2 regions of the Acidovorax sp. M2(2025) genome follow, and region 1 is predicted to be linked to the other one. Evidence: predicted binding sites of a transcription regulator. Region 1 holds the regulator's gene; the other holds the start of a gene.
What was found. The regulator LexA, encoded in region 1, represses DNA repair genes until DNA is damaged. The targets are predictions, from matches to a motif close to ACTGTATNNNNATACAGT.
Positions count from the first base shown of each region.

Region 1 (11,092 bases):
GCCGCGCGGCCTCTTGCACAAAGCGGAACTGGTGCAGGTTCATATCTGATATCGCCTAAAGAATTGCATCATTATGCTGCAATCGTCTAAGTGAATCAGTGGTTGCAGCTTTCAGCCGGGCGGCCGTTCGCAGGCGATCTCGGCCATGAGGGCGGTAAGGCGCGGGTCTTCGCCGATGGCGGGCTGGACGTGCAGGCGCACCCCGGGGTGCGCGGCGCGCAACGCATCCACCAGGACCGGCAGGTCGGCCCGTGCATGCTTGCCCGTGCCCAGGAACATGGGCACCACGGTGACGCCGGTGGCGCCTTGCAGCACCAGTTGATCCACGGCCTGGGCCAGGGAGGGCTCGCTGAGTTCCAGGTAGGCACACACCACCGGGCGCGCGGGGTGCTGCGCGGCAATGCGGGCCGCTACGGCCTCGATGGGCGCGCGCCACAGCGGATCGCGGGAGCCGTGGGAAAACAGCACCACGGCCTGGCGGCCCATGGAAGGGGGTGCACCGGTCATCGCCGCAGCACCAGCCAGCCAAACGCCGCCAGCGACAGCAATGAATAGATCAGCCCCGGCGCTGCCGCCGTGAGCATAGGCGACCAGTTCTGCAGGTTGCCGGCATAGCCGAACACGTTGTTGAGCAGGAAGAAGCTGATGCCCGCCATCACGCCGCCAAACACATAGCCGGCAATGCCGCCCGAGCGGAAGTGCAGGTAGGCAAAGGGCAGGGCCAGCACCACCATCACCAGGCAGGACAGCGGGTAGAACACCTTGCGCCAGAACTCGATCTCGTAGCGCTGGGCGGACTGGCCGTTGGCGTCCAGGTGGCGGATGTACTGGAAGAGGTCGATCGTGGCCATGCGGTCGGGCTTGAGCAGCGACGCCGCCACCATGTCCGCACTGATGCGGGTCGGCCATTCAAAGGTGGGGGCGTCCAGGCGCTCCACCCGGGCCTCGTCGGTGCCCCGCTGTTCAAACCGGCTGCGCTGCACCTGCTCCAGCGTCCAGGCGCCGTCCCGGCCGAAATGGCCGGACGCCGCGCGCGTCTGCGACGCCAGGCGGCCTTTGGCATCGAACTCGAAGATTCGCACGTCCAGCATGCCGCCCTGGGCCGTGAGCGCGCGCACGTTCACGGCATACGATCGGTCTTCCTGGCGTTCCTTGAGCCAGGCACCGGTGGCGCCCGTGGTCAGGCGCCCCAGGTAGCGCGCCTTCACCAGCTGGGCGGCGCGGTCGGCCAGTGGCGCCACATAGTCGCCCACGGCGAATGTCAGCACCACGAAGACGCTTCCCAGCGCCACCAGCGTTCGCAAGGCGAGCCAGGGGCCCAGCCCGCTGGTGCGCATGATGGTGAATTCCGAGCTCTGGGCCAGCCGCGCCATCACGAAGATGGTGCCGATGAGCACGGTGATGGGCAGCAGCTCGTACAAGTGGCTGGGCACGCTCAGCGCCACGAACAGCAGCGCGTGGGACAACTGGTACCCCCCGGGCCCGGAGCTGCCCACCCAGCGCAGCTCGTCCACCAGGTCGAAGAAGAAGAACAGGGCCAGAAAGCCCGCGGTGACAAAGGCGACCGCGAGCAGGGCTTCGCGGTGGATCAGGCGGCGCAGGGTTTTCATGCGGTTCCCCCGGCGCTGCGTGCGGCCCAAAGCCGCCGCAGCGACCACTGGTTGTGCCGGATGCCCAGCACCGCCAGCGACGCCAGCAGCATGCCGCCGTGCAGCAGCACCATGAACGGGGCCAGCCCCAGGCGGCCTGCACCGACCCAGCTCTGGCCCAGCGTCATCAGGTTGTAGTAGACGACGAAGGCGAACAGCGCAAACACCAGGCTGGTGCTGCGTGCCGCCCGCGGGTTGACGCTGGCCACGGCCAGGCCCAGCACCACGAAATTGATGGCGGCCAGCGCCAGCCCCAGGCGCCACCCCAGCTCGGCTCGGTAGGCCGGCAGGGGTTGCATCAGCAGCTCATGGGTCGGCCGCATCTTGACGGACGCTTCTTCGGCCGAACCCGCGGGCGCCGAGCCGATGCGCGTGCCGTATTCGGAGAATTCGCTGATCTTGACGCCCGGCTGCGTGCGCGACGTCTCCAGGCGCTGGCCGTCGGTCAGCAGGGCCATGCGCTCGCCGTTGCGCGTCTCCAGCCGGGCGCTGCGCGCGGAGGTGACGGATTCCTTGTCGCCATCGGTGGCGGCAATGAAGATGTTGTTGCCGACCTGCGTGTCCGGGCTGTCCTTGTCAATGAAGAACACCCGGCTGCCGTTGGAGGATTCCTGGAACTCCCCCGGGGCGATGCGGTCGATGTCGCTGCGCTGCTCGTAGCGGGTCTTGAGCTCCTGCACCTGCGAGTTGGCCCAGGGCCACACCAGCAGGGACAGCACGGCGATCACCACCATGACCGGCCACGCAAACCGCAGCAGCGGCTTGAGCAGGGACACCAGCCCCCGCCCGCTGGCAAACCAGATGACCATTTCGCTGTCGCGGTACATGCGCGACAGCGTGCCGACCACGGCGATGAACAGGCTCAGGCTCAGGATGGTGGGCAACTGCCCCAGCACGGTAAAGCCCATCACCAGCATCACGTCGGACGGACTCACGCTGCCCCGCGATGCCTGGCCCAGCGTGCGGATGAGCATCATGGTCATCACCACCGTGACCAGCACCACCAGCGTCGCGCCGAAGCTGCGCGCCAGCTCCTTGCGAATGGATGAATCGAATAACATTGGCTCGAAGGAAAACACTGATTATGAACTTTGATCTCAAGACCCTTGACCTTGCTGCCGCAGCGTCGGAGAAATGCGACCTGCTGGTCGTCCTGCTGCCCGAAGGCTTCAAGCCGGGCAAGGACGCCCTGTCCGCCCTGGCGGCCCTGGCGCTCAAGAACGGAGATCTCGTTCCCAAGGCGGGCAAGCACCTGCAGCTGTACCAGGCGCCCGCCATCGCCGCGCGCCGCGTGGTGCTGGTGGGGCAGGGCGACGGTTCGGCGCGTGCGACCCGCCAGGCCGTGCAGGCCGTCGCCGGTGCGCTGAAGGCGCCGCAGACCAAGCGCGCCGTGCTGTGCTTTGCGGCAGAACCCGCGGCCGGCGCGGTCAGTGCTGCCGTGCAGGCCGTGGCCGACGCCAGCTACGTCTACACCGCCACCAAGACCAAGGTCGAGGCCCGCAGCCTGGGCCGCTGTGTGCTGGGCGTGCCCGGCGCGACGGCGGTGCGCACCGATTTCGACACCGGCGTGGCCCTGGTGGCCGGCGTGGAGTTTGCCCGCGAATGGGGCAACCGCCCCGCCAACCACGCCACCCCCACCTTGCTGGCCAATGCGGCCAAGACGCTGGCCAAGCTGCCGGGCATCCAATGCAAGATCCACGGCCCGGCCGAGGTCGCGCGCCTGGGTATGGGGGCGTTCCTGGCCGTGGCGCGCGGTTCCGAAGAACCTCTGCGCTTCATCGAACTGCGCTACAACGGCGCTGGCAAGGACCAGGCGCCGGTGGTGCTGGTGGGCAAGGGCATCACGTTCGACACCGGCGGCATTTCCATCAAGCCCGCGGCCGAGATGGACGAGATGAAGTTCGACATGGGCGGCGCTGCGAGCGTGCTGGGCACGTTCCGCGCGCTGGCGGAGCTGCAGCCCGCGATCAATGTGGTGGGCCTGGTGCCGGCCTGCGAGAACATGCCCGACGGCCGCGCGGTCAAGCCCGGCGACGTGGTCACCAGCATGAGCGGTCAGACCGTTGAAATCCTCAACACCGACGCCGAGGGCCGGCTGGTGCTGTGCGATGCACTGACCTATGCGGCGCGGTTCAAGCCGGCCGCCGTGGTGGACATTGCCACGCTGACCGGCGCCTGCGTGATCGCGCTGGGCGGCGTGCGCAGCGGGCTCTTTGCCAACAATGACGCACTGGCCTCGGCCCTGCAGCAGGCGGGAGAAACGGCGCAGGACCCGTGCTGGCGGATGCCGCTGGACGATGACTACGCGGACGGCCTCAAGAGCAATTTCGCGGACATGGGCAACGTGGCCGGGCGGGCCGGAGGCTCCATCACCGCAGCCAAGTTCTTGCAGAAGTTCGTGGGCGAGCTTGCGTGGGCGCACCTGGACATCGCCGGCACGGCCTGGAAGGGCGGGGCCGCCAAGGGGGCCACAGGGCGGCCGGTCGGCTTGCTCGTGCACTACCTGCTGGAACAGTCGCGCACCCTGGCGGCGGCCAAGCCTGCCACGCCCCGGCGCACAGCCCGGGCCCGGGCGGCCTGACCGCAGGCGGTGGCGCCGATGACCGAAGTCGCCTTCCATTTCAATGCGCCGGACAAGCTGGCCTACGCCTGCCGCTTTGCGCGGAAAGTGCAGCGCAGCGGAAGCCGGCTGGTGATTGCGGCGCCGCCGCAGGCGCTGGCCATGCTGGACAAGATGCTGTGGAACCTGGGGCCGCAGGATTTCGTGGCGCACTGCACGCAGGATGCGGACGAACGCCTGCTGCGGGCCTCGCCGGTGGTGCTCGCGGCTGACCCGGGTGGGGCCCCGCACCAGGACGTGCTGCTGAACCTGCACGCCGAGGTTCCGCAGGGGTTTGAGCGCTTTGAACGGGTGGTGGAAGTGGTCAGCGCGCAGGACGAGGCAGACCGCAGCGGTGCGCGGGCACGCTGGCGCTTCTATGCATCGCAGGGCTACGCCATCGTCCGCCACGACCTTGTACTGAAAGCTGGCTGATGGCTTCTCTTCCGCCCAAGACACCGCCGCGCTTTGTCCCCACGCTCACCGAAGTGGTGCAGGTGCCGGCATCCACGCCCCTGCAAGCCCCCGTCGCCCCGGCGGCACGCACCACGGCCGTGCCTCCAGCGCCCTCTGGTGCGGGCCGCGCGACGGCCGATGCCGCCCCAGCAGCGCTGGGGCGCCCGCCGCTGCCCAGCGCCCCTCCGCCCGCGGTGATGGTGCCGCGTGCCACGGTCCCGGGCTCCGGCCAGGTGCCCACGGCCAGGCCGGCTGCAGTGCCCATGCCCTCGCCAGCACAGCCTGCCGTTGCGGCTGCCGCAATGACCGCTCGGCCCATGCCGCACCGGCCGTTGCCCGAAGGCATGGAGGAGTACATGGTGCACCGCGTGATGCAGCGCGTGGACGTTGTTCTGGATCAACGTTTGCGCGAAGCCATCGCCACGGTGGTGCAAGAACAGACACGATCGGTGCTGCCGCGGCTGCGTGAAGAAATCGAATCCGTGGTGCGGCACGCTGTGTACGAAGCGGTGGCGGACGAACTGGCCAGCGGCACGTCTTCTGCGCCAAGGAGATGACAGGGTATTCCCTTGTGGTTTCTCTCGCGCTTTATCGTGTTCCCTAATGATCTGGCCCGTAAATTGCGATATGTTCGCCTGCGTTGAGACACAAGAACATTCTCAGCGTTTATCTTTACTGGAGATTGATATGCAATTGAAGTTGAAACTGACCGTGGTTGCCGCTATCGCGGCTGTTGCCGGCGTGGCCTCTGCACAAGAGCAGGTGGTCAAGATCGGCCACGTGGCTCCGGTTTCCGGCGCCCAAGCTCACTACGGCAAGGACAACGAAAACGGCGCCCGCATGGCCATTGAAGAGCTGAACGCTCAAGGCGTCACCATCGGCGGCAAGAAGATCAAGTTCGAACTGGTCGCTGAAGACGACGCTGCCGATCCCAAGCAAGGCACAGCCGCTGCACAGAAACTGTGCGACGCCAAGGTTGCAGGCGTGGTTGGCCACCTCAACTCCGGTACTACCATCCCCGCTTCCAAGGTCTACAACGACTGCGGCATCCCCCACGTCACGGGCGCGGCAACCAACCCCAACCTGACCAAGCCCGGCTACAAGACCACCTTCCGCATCATCGCCAATGACAACGCCCTGGGCGCTGGCCTGGCGTTCTACGCGGTGGATACGCTCAAGCTCAAGACCGTGGCCATCATCGACGACCGTACCGCTTACGGCCAGGGCGTGGCAGACGTGTTCAAGAAGACGGCGGCCGCCAAGGGCATGAAGGTGGTGGACGAGCAGTTCACGACCGACAAGGCCACCGACTTCATGGCCATCCTGACCGCCATCAAGTCCAAGAACCCCGATGCCATCTTCTACGGCGGCATGGACCCCCAAGCCGGCCCGATGCTGCGCCAGATGGAACAGCTGGGCATGGGCAACGTGAAGTATTTCGGTGGCGACGGCGTCTGCACGTCTGAAATCGCCAAGCTGGCTGCCGGTGCCAAGACCCTGGCCAACGTGGTGTGCGCGGAAGGCGGCTCTTCGCTGGCCAAGATGCCTGGCGGCACGGCCTGGAAGGCCAAGTACGACGCCAAGTACCCCGGCCAGTTCCAGGTGTACAGCCCCTACACCTACGACGCGACGTTCCTGCTGGTGGACGCCATGAAGCGCGCCAACTCCGTGGACCCCAAGGTCTACACGCCTGAGCTGGCCAAGTCCAACTTCAAGGGTGTGACCTCCACGATCGCCTTCGAGCCCAACGGCGAAATGAAGAACCCCGCGATCACCCTGTACGTCTACAAGGACGGCAAGAAGACGCCCCTGTAATTGGAGCGAACCTGGCTCGGCAGCGGCGGGGTTCAGCCCTTGCCGGCCGGTATCAAAGGAAAAGGCTTCCCTCGGGAAGCCTTTTCCTTTTGGGCAGCCAGAACAACCGCTATGGGTTCAGCGCCGCACCTGCAAGGCGCCGGGGTTCACGATATTGGTGGGCGTGCCCTTGATGAAATTCACCACGTTATCGAAGGCCGCACCAAAATAAAGCTCATAACTGTCTTGCTCCACATAACCGATATGGGGCGTGCAAATGCAGTTTTCGAGCCGCAGCAGTGCGTGGCCTTGCAGGATGGGCTCGCTTTCAAACACATCCACGGCGGCCATTCCGGGGCGGCCGCGGTTCAGTGCGGCGATCAGCGCGTCGGGCTCGATCAACTCCGCGCGGGAGGTATTGACCAGCAGCGAGGTGGGTTTCATGCACGACAGGTCTTCCAGCGAAACGATGCCGCGCGTTTCGTCGTTCAGGCGCAGGTGCAGCGAGATCACGTCGCATTGCGAGAAAAATTCCTCGCGCGTGGCTGCGGCCTGGTAGCCGTCCGTCAGGGCTTGTGCCCGGGATGCTTCGCGGCCCCAGACGCGCACATTCATCCCGAAGGCGCGGCCGTAGCCAGCCACCAGCTGGCCGATGCGCCCGTAGCCCCAGATGCCGAGCGTCTTGCCGCGCAGCACATTGCCCAGGCCGAAATTGGGAGGCATCGATGCCGCCTTCAGCCCCGACTGCTGCCAGGCGCCGTGCTTGAGGTTGGCAATGTACTGCGGAAGCCGGCGCATCGCGGCCATCACCAGGGCCCAGGTCAGCTCCGCTGGAGCCACGGGCGAACCGATACCTTCCGCCACGGCAATCCCGCGTTCGGTGCAGGCCGTCACGTCGACGTGGCTGCCTACCTTGCCAGTCTGGGCAATGAGCTTCAGGCGGGGGAGTTTTTCGACCAGCTGCCGGGTGATCTGGGTGCGCTCCCGCACCAGCACGATGATGTCCGCGTCCTTCAAACGCACCGAAAGCTGGCCCAGTCCCTTGACCGTGTTGGTGTACACCTTGGCGGTGTAGGCGTCGAGCCGTGCGGCACAGTGGAGCTTGCGGACTGCGTCCTGGTAGTCGTCGAGAATCACGATGTTCATCCCGACATTGTGCCTTGGCAAAACACCCCGCATGGCTGCGGCGCAGGCTGAAGGGCCTGGATGGCGGGGTGTTTTGGTGACAGGCTGTCAGGCGTTGCAGAGCTGCCGGCCCGGCCCTGCAGGCTCCGCGGCCCGTGTGCCCGCTGGCGCTGTGCTGCTTTTGCGGGATCGCTGGTAGCGCCGAGTAGCGGACCAGGAAAGCAAGGCCCGCCGTGGACGGCTGGACCGCGGGGTTGCCTGAAGCCGGCGCGCTGCCACGTCCCCCGTTGCGTCAGGAGGTCTGCAATGCCGCTTCCAGCGCCACCATGCGGTCCAGTTCGGCGCAGACGTCGGCCATCCGGCCGGCAATCACCAGCCTGCCTTGTGCGCCTGTACCGTGCGGACCCCTGCGCACCACCCGCAGCGTTCCATCCGGCGCGCTGCCCTTGCCGGCCGCGTTGCCCTTGGGCCAGCGGCTGCGCACGGTGGTGGCGGACCTAGCCTGCGAGGGCACTGCCGTCCAGGGGGCGGCTTGCGGAGGGGCGGATGCCGGCCCGGGAACGGGTCGGGCCGAGGGGGGATTCACGGTGAAGGGCCAGTTGCCGCGCAACGGCCGCTGGGTTGCGGGCTCGGGCGGGCGGGGGCGGGCAGTGGCCGCGAGGCCGTCCTGGCCGGTCGTGGAGGCCACCGAATTCTCGGCAGCAGCAGCGGCAGCGCCGGCTGTGCCAGCCAGCGCGCCTGAGGGCCCCGCAGCAGAACGCAACCAGGTGGCCAGCGCGCGCAAGGGGGTCAGCAGCGCGGTGCAAGAGGGTGAGGCAATGGTTCCCATGTGAAAACTCCGAAAGTCGGGGATCGAACACAGGCAGGATTGCGAAACGGACCCGCACCCCAGGGCCGACCTGCCAGCTCCATTGCTGGGAGGCCCAACGCCCGCCACCTGGGATGCGGTAGAAAAAGAGGGCTGAACGCCGCCAGCGCGGCGTTCGACCCGCGGCCGCTACATCAGCATCGTGTTGCGGATGAGGCCTACGGCCAGGCCTTCGATTTCAAAAGGCTCGCCCGGCTGGACCACGATCACGGGGTAGTCGGGGTTCTCGGGCAGCAGCTCGATGGTGCTGGCGGTGCGGCGCAGCCGCTTGACGGTGACGTCGTCTCCCAGCCGGGCCACGATGATCTGGCCGTTGCGCGCGTCGCGGGTGGCTTGCACCGCCAGGAGGTCTCCGTCCATGATGCCGGCATCGCGCATGGACATGCCGCGCACCTTGAGCAGGTAGTCCGGCTTGTGCTGGAACAGGCTGTTTTCCACGCTGTAGGTCTGATCGACGTGTTCCTGCGCGAGAATCGGCGAGCCTGCGGCAACACGGCCCACCAGCGGCAGCACCAGTTGTGACAGGCCCGGAATGGGCAGGTGGAACTGGGTGCCCCGGGCTGCATTGATGGACCGCACTGTCTCGCTTCGCAAGCGGATGCCGCGTGACGTGCCGCTGACCAGTTCGATCACGCCTTTGCGCGCCAGCGCCTGCAGGTGCTCTTCGGCGGCGTTGGCGGACTTGAAGCCCAGTTCTGCGGCAATTTCGGCGCGGGTGGGCGGCGCCCCGGTGCGGGCGATGGCGGTCTGGATGAGATCCAGAATCTGCTGTTGGCGGGCGGTCAGTTTGGGGCTGTCGAGCATGGTGGTTCCCGTTGAAGACGGCGGTAAGGAAGGCCAACTGTTTTTTAATCCAGTAACTGTATTTTTCACCAGTTTTTCGGAGCGCGCAAGTGAGTGAGCAAAAAATCGTGGTTTTGGGCACCGGCGGGACGATCGCAGGCACCTCGGCCCAGGCCGGCGACAACATTGGCTATACGGCCGCCCAGGTGGGGGTGGAGCAACTGCTGGCTGCCGTGCCGGGGTTGCAGGCAGCAGCGCGGGGGCCGCTGGTGGCGGAGCAGGTGGCCCAGATCGACAGCAAGGACATGGACGCCGCGGTATGGCTGGCGCTGGCGCAGCGCTGTGCGCAGTATCTGGCGCAGCCGGACGTGCGGGGCGTGGTGGTCACCCACGGCACGGACACGCTGGAGGAGACTGCATGGTTCCTGCACGAGGTGCTGCAGACTGCCGCCAAGCCGGTGGTGCTGACCTGTGCCATGCGCCCGGCCACGGCGCTGGCGCCGGATGGCCCCCAGAACCTGCTGGATGCGGTGGCTGTTGCGGCAGCCGAGGGTGCCCGCGGCGTGCTGGCCGTGGCGTCCGGCAAGATCTACGGTGCCCGGAATGTCCAGAAAGTGCACCCTTACCGCGTCGATGCCTTCAATGCCGGCGACGCGGGGCCGCTGGGCTGGGTGGAAGAGGGCAGGGTGCGTTTGGCGCAGGATTGGCCGCCCGCGCCCGAACTGCCTGCGCAAGGCGCTATTGAAAACATAGCGCCTGCTGCACTGTGGCCGCGCGTGGAGATCGTGGTGAGCCATGCGGGCGCGTCCGGCTTGCTGGTGGACGCGCTGGTGCGCGACGGGGTGGACGGGCTGGTGGTGGCCTGCACCGGCAACGGCACCCTGCACCGGGATCTGGAAGCCGCGCTGTTGCGGGCCCAGGGCCGGGGCGTGCGGGTGGTGCGGTCCACCCGCTGCGCCGAAGGGCGCGTGCTGCCCAAGCCCGGCGATGCGTTGCCCGATTCCGAGGGGCTTTCGCCGGTCAAGGCCCGCATTTCCCTGCTGCTGGAGCTGCTGCGCCAGCGGGCCTAGGGAAACTCTTCACGAATCGCCGCGCCGCGTGCATCTGCGGCTTTCCGCTCGATTCGTGCAGAGCATCCTTGGCCAACGCCCAGCAAGACGGCCTGCACAGGGCAGGCCGTCTTGTGGGGCAACCCGGCGCGCCGCAGGCGGGCGCGGGGTGCAGGGGGCCTCAGCTGGCCAGAGCCTGCAAGGCGCGGGCGGTGATCTCTTCCACGCTGCCGGTGCCGCTGATGGCACGGTACTTCGGGGCGGCGGCCGGGTCGGCCTTGGCCCAGCTGCTGTAGTAGTCCACCAGGGGACGGGTCTGGTCGCTGTACACCTGCAGGCGCTTCTTGACGGTTTCTTCCTTGTCGTCCTCGCGCTGGATCAGGTCTTCGCCGGTCACGTCGTCCTTGCCTTCCACCTTGGGCGGATTGAACTTGACGTGGTAGGTGCGGCCGCTGGCGGGGTGCGAGCGGCGGCCGCTCATGCGTTCAATGATGGCCTCGAACGGCACGTCGATTTCCAGCACATAGTCGAGCTTGACGCCCGCGGCCTTCATGGCGTCGGCTTGCGGAATGGTGCGGGGAAAACCGTCGAACAGGAATCCGTTGGCGCAATCCGCCTGGGCGATGCGTTCCTTCACCAGGCCGATGATGATGTCGTCGCTGACCAGGGCGCCCGAGTCCATCACAGCCTTGGCCTGCAGGCCGAGGGGGGTGCCGGCCTTGACGGCGGCGCGCAGCATGTCACCCGTGGAGATTTGCGGGATGCCGTA
Region 1 covers NZ_CP186262.1:2,623,376-2,634,467, forward strand. The annotation lists gene ACOYR3_RS12240 (CysB family HTH-type transcriptional regulator) at 1-43, opposite strand, end outside; gene ACOYR3_RS12245 (sirohydrochlorin chelatase) at 112-507, opposite strand; gene lptG (LPS export ABC transporter permease LptG) at 504-1,610, opposite strand; gene lptF (LPS export ABC transporter permease LptF) at 1,607-2,710, opposite strand; gene ACOYR3_RS12260 (leucyl aminopeptidase) at 2,734-4,230, shown strand; gene ACOYR3_RS12265 (DNA polymerase III subunit chi) at 4,249-4,683, shown strand; gene ACOYR3_RS12270 (hypothetical protein) at 5,007-5,261, shown strand; gene ACOYR3_RS12275 (branched-chain amino acid ABC transporter substrate-binding protein) at 5,392-6,519, shown strand; gene ACOYR3_RS12280 (D-2-hydroxyacid dehydrogenase family protein) at 6,637-7,644, opposite strand; gene ACOYR3_RS12285 (hypothetical protein) at 7,916-8,452, opposite strand; gene lexA (transcriptional repressor LexA) at 8,621-9,295, opposite strand; gene ACOYR3_RS12295 (asparaginase) at 9,385-10,344, shown strand; gene adk (adenylate kinase) at 10,505-11,092, opposite strand, start outside.

Region 2 (11,092 bases), 2.4 Mb from region 1:
TGCTCATGGTGCTGGCTCGTTTCGTTCGGGTTGAGCGCCGGAAGCGCCCGGCCTGCGCGAAAGCATCCCAAAAACGCCCGGCCCAGTCGCGCGGTCAGCTCAACAAAGTGCAAAGTATTCCAGATTCGGCCGCCGGGAGCCCCGAAACCATTTCCACCCACTGCGCGGCCGGTGGCGCTGCGGAGAGTCCCCGGCCCCGCGAGGCGCCCCGCGGCTCGTGGACAATGCGCGGTGACCGCCCGCCCGCCGGCATGGCCGCGCGGCCGGCGCCCCTTCTTCCCGTGTCTGAAAAGCCCAAGGACCTCCATGGCCACCATCACCAAAGATTCTGCCGTCACCCTCACCTACAAGGTCACCACGCCCCAGGGCAAGCCGCTGGACGCGGGCTCCCTGGCCTACCTGCACGGCGGGTATGAAAACATTTTCCCCAAGGTCGAGGCGGCCCTGGAAGGCCAGGCCGTGGGCTACAGCACCACGCTGCAGCTGGCGGTGGAAGACGCCTTCGGCGCGCGCGACGAAAGCCTGGTGCGCACCATCCCCAAGAGCGAGTTCCCGCCCGGGGTGAAGGTCGGCGGCCAGCTGCAGGGCGTGGGCAACGACGGCCAGCCCGCCGTGTTCAATGTGGTCAAGATCAAGGGCCCCGAGGTGCACCTGGACGGCAACCACCCGCTGGCGGGCCAGGCCCTGGTCTTCAGCTGCAAGGTGACGGACGTGCGGCCGGCCAGCGCCGAAGAGATCGCGCACCGGCACGTGCACGGCGCGCACGGCCACCACCACTGAGATGTAAAACACGTCCCGCAACGTGCCGCCGCGGAACCGCTACGGAGGCTACAGCGCCTGCAGCACCGTCGCGATGCCCTGCCCGCCGCCAATGCACTGCGTGGCCAGCGCGTAGCGGCCCTTCTCGCGCTGCAGCAGCGTGGCCGCCTTGCCCGTGATGCGGGCCCCCGTGGCGCCCAGCGGGTGGCCGATGGCCAGGCCGCCGCCGTCCAGGTTGATGGTCTCCCCGGAGAGGCCCAGCTCGCGGATGCAGGCAATGGCCTGCGAACTGAACGCCTCGTTGATCTCCACCACATCCAGGTCCGCCGCCGACAGGCCCGCGCGCGCCAGCGCCTTGCGCGTGGCGGGCACCGGGCCCATGCCCATGTACGCAGGGTCCACGCCGGCCGTGGCCATGGCGCGGATGCGCGCATGGGGCGCCAGGCCGTGGCGGGCCGCGTAGGCCTCGGTCGTCACCAGCACCGCGACGGCGCCATCGGTGAGCGGCGACGAGGTGCCCGCCGTCACCACCCCGTCCTCGCGGAAGGCCGGGCGCAGCGCGGCCAGGGCCTCGGCGTGGGTGCCGGGGCGGATGCAGCCGTCCTGCGCCACGGATTCACCGCTTTCCAGGGGCACGGGCACGATCTCGGCCTGCAGCCGGCCGGCCTCGCGCGCCGCGGCGGCCTTGCGGTGCGAGGCCACGGCTAGGGCCTCCTGCTCCCCGCGGGACACCTGGTAGCGCCGCGCCACGTTCTCAGCCGTCTCGCCCATGCTGATGTAGGCGTCGCTGTGCTCGTACAGCGTGGGGTGGGCCGAAAAGTTGAAGCCGCCCTGCGGCACCATCGTCATGGACTCCACGCCGATGCACAGGTACGCCTCGCCCAGCCCGGCCTCGATCTGCGCAGCGGCGATGTGGATGGCCGACATGGACGAGCCGCAAAAGCGGTTCACCGTCATGCCGCCCACCTCGTGCGGCAGGCCGGCGAGCAGCGCGACGATGCGCGCGATGTTGTTGCCCTGCGCGGCTTCCGGGTAGGCGCACCCGGCGATCACGTCTTCCAGCGTGGCCGGGTCGATGCCCGTGCGCTGCAGCAGCCCGGTGACGGCGTGCGCGGCCAGGGTGTCGGGGCGCACGCCGGCCAGCGCGCCCTTGCGGGCAAAGTGGAAGGGCGTGCGGGCGTAGGCCGTGATCAGGGCTTGCATGGAGCGGGTCTCCTGGAGCGTTGTGGGGAAGGGGGTGCAACGGGTCGAGGTGTCATGCCGCGGCGGCGGGCGCCCGCGTGTAGCGCGTGGCGGGCTGCTGCAGCGACAGGAAGGGGCCGAGCGCGCGGCGCGCGTCCTCCAGGGCATTCCATTCATGCACCGCCTCCAGCGAGGGAATGGTCACGGCCTCGCCCTGGTCCAGCCCGGCCAGGGCGGCGTCCACCAGCGCATCCACGTCCATCAGCATCGCTTGCGGCAGGTGGTGCAAGGGGGTGCCGGAGCGGTCCCAGATCTCGGTGCGCGTGGCGCCCGGCATCACCGCCTGCACGCGCACGCCTTGCGGGCCCAGCTCCTGCTGCAGCGACCGCGTGAGGTTCAGCACATACGCCTTGGTACCGCTGTAGGTGCCGCTGAACATCTCGGGCACCAGCGCCAGCACCGAGGCAATGTTGACCAGCGTGCCCGCCTTGCGCGCCGCAAAGGCCTTGGCGGCCGCGGCGGCCAGGCGCGTGGGCGCCAGCACGTTCAGGGCAATCATGCGCTCCACGGCATCGATGTCGGCCGTGGCCAGCGTGCCGCTCACGGCCATGCCGGCGTTGTTCACCAGCAAGGTGATGCGCGCATCGGCCTGCAGGCGCTGCTCCACCCGGGCCAAGTCGGCGCGGTCGGTCAGATCGGCCTGCAGCACCTCGGCCTGCACGCCGGCCTCGCGCTGCAGCCGCCCGGCCAGTGCGGACAGGCGGGCCCCATCGCGGGCCACCAGCACCAGGTCGTAGCCGCGGCGCGCCAGCCGGTCCGCATACACGGCGCCGATGCCCGACGAGGCGCCGGTGATGAGGGCAACGCCCAGCGAGGGGCGGGTGGACGGGCTGGCTGCAGCGGTGTTCATGAGGAGCTCCTGCGGAAGTTTTAGATGATGATCGTCACGTTTAAATTATATGACGACCATCATTTAAAATGTCAAGCCAGCGTTTCAGGGGCAGGGCGCCCGCAGGGAGATCGGCAATGAAAGTCAGCAAGGAGCAGATGGCGGAAAACCGCGAGCGCATCCTCGATGCGGCCGCGCAGTTGTTCCGCGAAAAGGGGTTTGACGGCATCGGCGTGGCCGACCTCATGAAGAGCGCCGGGCTCACGCACGGCGGCTTCTACGGACACTTTGCGTCCAAGGACGAGTTGATGGCGCAGGCCAGCGCGCGCGCGCTGCAGCGCTTGCAGGCCGCGTGGTCGGCCATAGCACGCGAGGCCGCGGCCCACGGGCAGGAGCCGCTGGCGGCCATTGAAGCGGCCTACCTCTCCCCGCGCCACCGCGACGCGCCCGGCCAGGGCTGCCTGCTGGCCGCGCTGGGCAGCGATACGGCCCGCCAGGGCCCGGCCGTGCGCCGCGCCGTCACCGAAGGGGTGCGCGCCCAGGTGGACGGGCTGGCCGGCCTGGTGCCCGGCCGCACCAAGGCCGCCAAGCGCCAGCGCGCGCTGGCCGACTACGCCAGCCTGGTCGGCGCCATGGTGCTGGCGCGCGCAGTGGACGACCCTGCGCTGTCGGACGAGATCCTCCACGCCGCGGCGGCGGCGCTGCGCCTGCCCGCGGCAGCCCCCGCACAGTGAGGCCGCGGCCTCCGCACGGGCCGCGCTTCGGCGGGGACGACACGGGGGTGCCAAAAGCAAAAAAGCCCGCGATGCGGGCTTTTTTGGAGGCTGCTGAAGCGCTTACTTGGCGGCTTCGGGAGCAGCGGCCGGAGCGGCCTTCTCTGCCTTCTTCTCGGCGGTGGCGCGGACCTTCTTGGCCTTGTGCTTCTTCACGACCTTCTTCTCAGCCGGTGCGGAGGCTGCGGCGGCCGGGGCGGCAGGCGTAGCGGGCGTTGCCTTCACTGCGGACTTGGCGTCTTCCTTGGCGGCCGGTGCTGCGGGGGTCGCGGGGGTCGCGGCCGCTGCCGGTGTGGCAGGCGCTGCAGGTGCAGCAGCCGGTGCCTGGGCAAACGAGGCCACAGCGAAGAAACCAGCAAAAAGGGCAGCGATGAGCTTGTTCATGAGAGGCATCCTTTCCATTCGGATCAACCGCCCGGCAACGCGCCGGACTTGAACCTACAACGGCCCGCGCGGAAGGGCCGATGACACGGCCGTTGAACGGTTTGGCAACCAGGTGTTACGGCCGCCGCGACACGCTGAGCCCCCGCCCCTGCAGCACCGGCTCCTGGGCCAGCCGCTCGCGCGCGAACGCCACGAAGGCCCGCACCTTGGCCGGTGCGCGCCGGCCCGCGGGGTACACGACGTGCACCGGCACGGGCGGGGGCTCGTGGTCGGCCAGCACGGTGCGCAACCGTCCCGCGCGCAGACCCGCGGCCGCCTGGTAGGCCAGGCAGCGCGTGAGGCCCAGGCCGGCCTCGGCGGCGGCGATGTCCACCTCGTTGCTGTTGCTGATCCAGGCGAACTGCGGCTGGCCCACCGCCCCGTCGCGGAACTTCCAGGGCGCCGGGGCCTGCGCATCAAAGGCAAAGCCGATGGCCCGGTGCGCGGCCAGGTCCGCCGGGTGGCGGGGCCGGCCGTGCTGCGCCAGGTACGCGGGCGACGCCACCACCAGCCGGCGCAGCGCACCGACCTGCACGGCCGTGAGCCCCGAGTCCGGCAGGTGCGCGATGCGGACGGCGACATCCATGCCCTCTTCCAGCAGGTGCACCAGGCGGTTGACGAACAGCGTGCGCACCTGCACGCGCGGCTGCGCCTGCACGAAGTCGCGCACGATGGGCGCCACATGCTGGATGCCGAACATCTGCGGTGCCGTGATGCACAGCTGGCCCTGCGCCTCGGCCTGCGCTCCGCTGGCGGCCTGCTCCGCTTCGTGCAGGTCGTTCAGGAGCGGACGGCAGTCGGCCAGGAAGCGTTCGCCGGCCTCGGTCAGGCGCACGACGCGCGTGCTGCGCTGGAACAGAAGCACGCCAAGGCGGGCCTCCAGCGCCGCGATGCCACGCGTGGCCGCCGCGGCCGAGCAGCCCAGGCGCCGGGCGGCCGCGGCAAAGCCGCCCGCATCGGCCACCGCCACAAAGCAGCGCAGGGTATCGAGGTGGTCCATTGTTGCAGCAAGCGAAATTGTGAAAGACGCACTATCGCCATTCCCACCGCGCAGCGCAATAGCTAACGTTCGGGCCTTCTGCTTCTCTTCTGCTTCTTCTTGTGCTTGCGTACCGTTTACAAAGGATTCGCCCATGACCTCCCGCACGGCTCCCACCACCCCGCTCACGCTGCACCGCACGGCCATTTCGGGCCACTGCCACCGCGTGGAACTGCTGCTGTCCCTGCTGGGCCTGCCGTACCGGCTGGTGGACGTGAACCTGCTGCGGGGCGAACACCAGTTAGCCGCGCACCGCGCGCTGAACCCGCTGGGGCAGGTGCCCGTGCTGGTGGACGGCGATGTGGTGCTGAGCGACAGCAACGCCATCCTGGTCTACCTGGTGCAGCGCTACGCGCCCGGCAGTGCCTGGATGCCGCAAGACCCGGTCGGCCAGGCGCAGCTGCAGCGCTGGTTCAGCCTGGCCGCCGGGCTGCTGGCCACGGGCATTGCCGGCCCCCGTTTTGCCACGCTGACGGGCAAGCCCATCAACGAGACGGTGCAGGCCCAGGGGCGGCGGCTGCTGGACTTTCTGGAAACCTCGCTGCAGGGGCGCGACTGGCTGCTGGGCGGCGCCGCGCCCAGCCTGGCGGATGTGGCCCTGGTCAGCTACACCTCGCAGGCCCATCTGGCCGGGCTGCCGCTGGCCCCCGCCTACCCCGGCATCGCCGCCTGGGTGGCACGCCTGCAGGCGCTGCCCGGCTACGTGCCGCTGCAGGACCACCTGGATCCCCAGCCCGCGGGGGCCGCATGAACCCGCGGCCCCTGGGCGCCGGCGGCGCGGCGCCACCCAGTGCCTGGCACCCCGGCGAGCAGGCATTGCAGGCCCGTGCCGGCGTGCGCGAGCGCATGGCCGCCGTGGGCGAGGTGGTGGTGCGCGACCACATGCCCGACCAGCACCGCGAACTGTTTGAAAAGCTGCCCACGCTGCTGCTGGGCGCACTCGACGCACACGGCCAGCCCTGGGCCACACTGCTGGCAGGCCCGCCCGGCTTTGTGCGCACGCCCCACGCGCAGCAGATGGACATTGCGGCCGCCATGGACCCAGCCGATCCCGCGCTGGCGGCCCTGGCCGCGCACGGCCCCGGCGCCCCGGTGGGCGTGCTGGGGCTGGAGCCGCACACGCGCCGCCGCAACCGCATGAACGGCCGGGTGGCGGGCTGGGGCTCGCAGCAGGGCCTGTCGATTGCCGTGGCACAGAGCTTTGGCAACTGCCCCAAGTACATCCAGGCGCGCACGCCTGGCTTGCGGGCCGCCGTCACCCCACCGCAGCCCGCGCAGCCGCTGGGGCCCTCACTGGACGCAGCGGCGCGGGCATTGATCGCGCGCAGCGACACGCTGTTCATCGCCAGCGCCTCGGCCGCCCGGCCCGGTCTGCAGAGGGGGGAGGGTGTGGATGTGTCGCACCGCGGGGGCGAGCCGGGCTTTGTGCACGCGCAGCCCACGGCCGGGGGCCTGGAGCTGCGGCTGCCCGACTACCCCGGCAACCTGTTCTTCAACACGCTGGGCAATCTGGCCCGGCACCCGCTGGCCGGGCTCTTGTGGGTGGACTACGACGACGGCGGCCTGCTGCACGTGGCCGCGCGTGCCGAGCTGCTGTGGAGCGAGGCCGACCGTGCGCCCTGGCCGGGCGCGCAGCGTGTGCTGCGGCTGCAGGTGCTGGGCGGGGTGTGGCGCGCACAGGCGCTGCCCTGGCGGTGGACGGCGGCGCAGCCCGCGCCGCAGTTCCATGCGATGCGCCAGGCCGAGGGCGTTCAGGGGCTGCGCCCACCCACCTGAACCGTTCACGCTGAGCCTGTCGAAGCGCCGCGCAAGGCTTCGACAGGCTCAGCCCGAACGGGTGTGTGAGCGCTGTTTGTCCGGCTCAACAAGCGCTGGTGGGCCTTTAACGCCGCTGTCACGCCGCAGCGGCGCAATCGCCTTGCGCGGCGTGGTGGGCCCGGCCGCCACCATCTGCGCACTGCGCTCGTGCGCGGTCTGCGCCAGTTCGGTGATGAGCGCGGCCTCGGGCAGGTTGTGCCAGTAGCGCGTGGGCATCTCTTTTTTCATCATCGAGAGCTTGAGCCGCGCGGGGTTGAAGATGTGGCGGTAGTAGGTGAGCCACAGCGCCTCGCCCGCGTCGGGCGGCGGCGCGTCGCTGCGCTGCGCGCCGGGGCCGGTGTGCAGCCGCTGGCCGTCCCAGCGCACGCTGGCGTCGGGCGTGAGGAGGGCCCAGCGCATCTGCGTGAAGCGGCGGATGAAGAAGCCCGCATTGGCCACGGTGATGTAGTGGTCGGGCTCGAACCAGGCCATGTGCAGGGTCTGGCCATCCGGCTCCACCACGGGCCGAAAGCGCACAAAGGCGTGCATCTTGTGCATGTCGCGCCCCACGGCGCGGGCCATGTGGTGGGCCTGCAGGCGGTCGGCGTCCAGCGGGTCGTGCCGCGCGGCGTTGGCCTCTGTGCCGCCTTGGGCCATGCGCCACAGCAGGCGGTACATCAGCGCGAAGCGGGCCGGGTCGCGGTGCAGGATGAGCTGCTCGCACAGGCGCACAAAGTCGGGCGGCACGCGCAGTGGCGGCGCATCGGCAGCCGGGCAGGGAAGGGTTTCGCCAGCGGGCTCGGGCGCAAACAGATCGTTGGCCGCATCGGCGCGGCAGCGCCAGTCCACGGCCTGTGGGGGCACGTCGGCTTGCACGAGGGCGCGCGCGGCGGTGCGAAAGCCGGGCCAGTCGGTGGGGTGGTCCAGCGTGATGGTGTGGCGCTGCACGGCGTCAGAACAAACTGCGCTGCACCGGCGGCGGGGTCAGTTGCGCCGCCAGGTCCGCCGCCTCCAGGGCGCGCCCGGGCCGGTAGTCCGCAGCCTCCACAAAGGGCAGCACCTTCTTGAGCGGCACATGCAGCCGCGCCAGGTCGGCATGCCGCAGGCGGCGCACGCGGCGGGCGGCCAGCAGGCGATCCACCGTCTGCACGCCAAAGCCGGGCACGCGCAGCAGCAGCTCGCGCGGGGCGGTGTTGAGGTTGACCGGAAAACGCTCGCGGTGCGCCAGCGCCCACGCCAGCTTGGGGTCCATGTCCAGCGCCAGCATGCCCACTTGAGCGGGTGGAACGATCTCGTCGTGGGTGAAGCCGTAAAAGCGCATCAGCCAGTCGGCCTGGTACAGCCGGTGCTCACGCACCGTGGGCGGCGCAGCCAGCGGCAGGGCGCGGGCCGCATCAGGGATGGGGCTGAAGGCCGAGTAGTACACGCGCCGCAGCCGGTGCACGCCGTACAGGCGGGCACTGGTGGCGAGGATGGTGCGGTCGTCCGTCGCATCGGCCCCCACGATCATCTGCGTGCTTTGCCCGCCGGGCGCAAACAGCGGCGCACTGGCCCGGCGCGTGGTGCGCGATTGCGGCATCGACACGATGGCCTGCGCGGCTTGCTCCTTACGCGCGGCGCGCGATTCGCCAATGTGCACGGCCATGCGGGCCATGGAGCGGTCGATGGCACCACTGTCTTTCTCCGGCGCCAGGGCCGTGAGGCTCTCGGCCGTGGGCAGCTCGATGTTGATGGACAAACGGTCCGCATAGCGGCCGGCGCGCTGCATCAGCTCGGGCGATGCGTCGGGAATGGTCTTGAGGTGGATGTAGCCGCGGAAGTCGTGTTCCTCGCGCAGCACGCGGGCCACCTCCACCACCTGCTCCATGGTGTAGTCGGGGCTCTGGATGATGCCGCTGGACAGGAACAGCCCCTCAATGCAATTGCGGCGGTAGAAGTCCAGCGTGAGCTGCACCACCTCATCGACCGTGAAGCGCGCCCGGGGCACGTTGCTGGTCACGCGGTTCACGCAGTACAGGCAGTCGTACTGGCAGAAGTTGGTGAGCAGAATCTTGAGCAGCGAGATGCAGCGGCCGTCCGGCGCATAGCTGTGGCAGATGCCCATGCCCTCGGTCGAGCCCATGCCGCGCCCGCCCAACGAGTTGCGCGGCGCAGCGCCGCTCGACGCGCACGAGGCGTCGTACTTGGCCGCGTCGGCCAGAATGGCGAGTTTGGACTGCAACGACACGGGGCACCTTCTTCAGCAGGCGCCCGGCACCGGCCGGGGTTGCAATAACTGTGTTTTCATCCAGTTATTATCTGGCAACCGGCGCCCTTGCGGGGCCCTGGTCTGCACGCCCGCGTTAACATCTGGGTTTTCATCCAGCTCCGGGCGCGCCACCGGAACCCCACCGATTCCCGTATGTCTCCCAAGGAATGGGCCGCACAGGCCCTGCAAGCATTTGATGCGGTCGTGCAAGCCACCGACGGGTTTCGCAGCCGCGCCGGGCAGCGGCGGATGGCCGAACAGGTGGCGCACACCTTCAGCAACGCCACCCTGGGCAAGGTGGACGAGGACGGCGACGGCGATGCGCCCACGCGCTCGATTGCCGTCATCCAGGCGGGCACGGGCGTGGGCAAGTCGCTGGCGTACTGCGCGCCGGCCATCGCCCTGGCGCTGGCGCGCGGCACGCGGGTGCTGATTTCCACCGCCACGGTGGCGCTGCAGGAGCAGCTGGTGCACAAGGACCTGCCGGCGCTGGCCGCGCGCATGCCGCAGCCCTTCAAATTTGCGCTGGCCAAGGGGCGCGGCCGCTACGTGTGCAAGCTCAAGCTCGACCGCCTGGCGGGCACGGGTGAGGCCGATGCGGCCGACGACGACCTGTTTGCCGAGGAAGAGGCCGCCGAGCGCGCCAAGCGCCCGCGGCAGGAGACCGAGGCGCGCATCCAGTTCTATTCGACGATGGCGCAGACGCTCTCGAAAGGCGCCTGGGACGGCGACCGGGACAGCCTGGAAACACCGCCCGAACCCGAGGTGTGGAGCCCGGTGGCGGCCGAGGGCGCGTCGTGCACCGGCAAGCACTGCCCGGCCTTCAGCCAGTGCACCTACTACGACAAGCGCAAGGAACTGGTGGGCGCGCAGGTGATCGTGGCCAACCATGACCTGCTGCTGTCCTCGCTGGGCGCCCGCGTGCTGCCCGAGCTCGACAACTGCCTGCTGGTGCTGGACGAGGCCCACCACCTGCCCGCCACCGCGCTGCAGCAGTTCGCCTGCAGCATGGACCTGTCGCGCATCACCTGGATCGAGCGCTTGTCCAGCCGCGGGCTGCGCATCGGGGCACTGCTGGAGGTCGAAGAGATCGCCGACATCCCCAAACACGCGGCCCAGCTTCGCCAGACCCTGCAGGACCTGGCGCGCATCGTGATGGATGTGTACGGCACCGCACTCAAGAGCCAGAAGGACACCTGGGGCCCGGCGCGCGTGCGCGTTCCGCGGGGCGAACTGCCCGAACAGTTGATTGCACCGCTGGGCCTGCTGGCTGCGAGTTCCGAGGGCTTTCTCGAAGCCCTGCGTGCCATCAGCAAGGCGCTGCGCGCCGAAATGCGCGACAAGCCCGACGAGGCCAAGCGCCTGTCCACGCTGTACGCCCAGATCGGCATGCTGGCGCCGCGCCTGGAAGAGCTGCACGCCACCGCGCAGCTGCTGCTGCAGGATGCGCCCGAGGGCGCCGTGCCCGCGTCCAAATGGTTCACGCTGGAGACGGACGGCGACTTCATCGTGGTGAAGGCGCACGCCAGCCCCATCCTGCCGGGCACGACGCTGCGCAACCACCTGTGGAGCGCGGTGCGCGGGGCGGTGCTGACCTCGGCCACGCTCACCAGCTGCGGCAGCTTTGATTTCTTCCTGCGCGAAACGGGCCTGCACGGCGACGATGCCACCACCACGCTGGAAGTGGCCAGTCCTTTCGACTACGCCGCCCAGGGCACGCTGGTGGCGGCCGAGACGCGCGCCGACCCCAAGAACGCCGCGCAGTTCACCGCCGAGATGGTCGATGCGCTGTTGCACGACATTGCCCACGTGGAATACGGCGCGCTGGTGCTGTTCACCTCGCGCGAGCAGATGCGCCAGGCCGTGGACGCGCTGCCCACCGCCATGCGCAGCGTGGTGCTGGTGCAAAACGCGCTGCCGCGCACGCAGCTGCTCAAGCGCCACCGCGAGCGGGTGGACAACGGCGAGCCCTCGGTCATCTT
Region 2 covers NZ_CP186262.1:165,835-176,926, forward strand. The annotation lists gene ACOYR3_RS00755 (response regulator) at 1-7, opposite strand, end outside; gene ACOYR3_RS00760 (FKBP-type peptidyl-prolyl cis-trans isomerase) at 307-780, shown strand; gene ACOYR3_RS00765 (thiolase family protein) at 829-1,962, opposite strand; gene ACOYR3_RS00770 (SDR family NAD(P)-dependent oxidoreductase) at 2,015-2,851, opposite strand; gene ACOYR3_RS00775 (TetR/AcrR family transcriptional regulator) at 2,968-3,564, shown strand; gene ACOYR3_RS00780 (hypothetical protein) at 3,667-3,987, opposite strand; gene ACOYR3_RS00785 (LysR substrate-binding domain-containing protein) at 4,103-5,026, opposite strand; gene ACOYR3_RS00790 (glutathione S-transferase family protein) at 5,160-5,816, shown strand; gene ACOYR3_RS00795 (pyridoxamine 5'-phosphate oxidase family protein) at 5,813-6,841, shown strand; gene ACOYR3_RS00800 (TIGR03915 family putative DNA repair protein) at 6,890-7,810, opposite strand; gene ACOYR3_RS00805 (putative DNA modification/repair radical SAM protein) at 7,815-9,089, opposite strand; gene dinG (ATP-dependent DNA helicase DinG) at 9,264-11,092, shown strand, end outside.
Region 2: a site for LexA is predicted at 9,137-9,154, ahead of ACOYR3_RS00805 (putative DNA modification/repair radical SAM protein). Genes of this name have one in related genera too.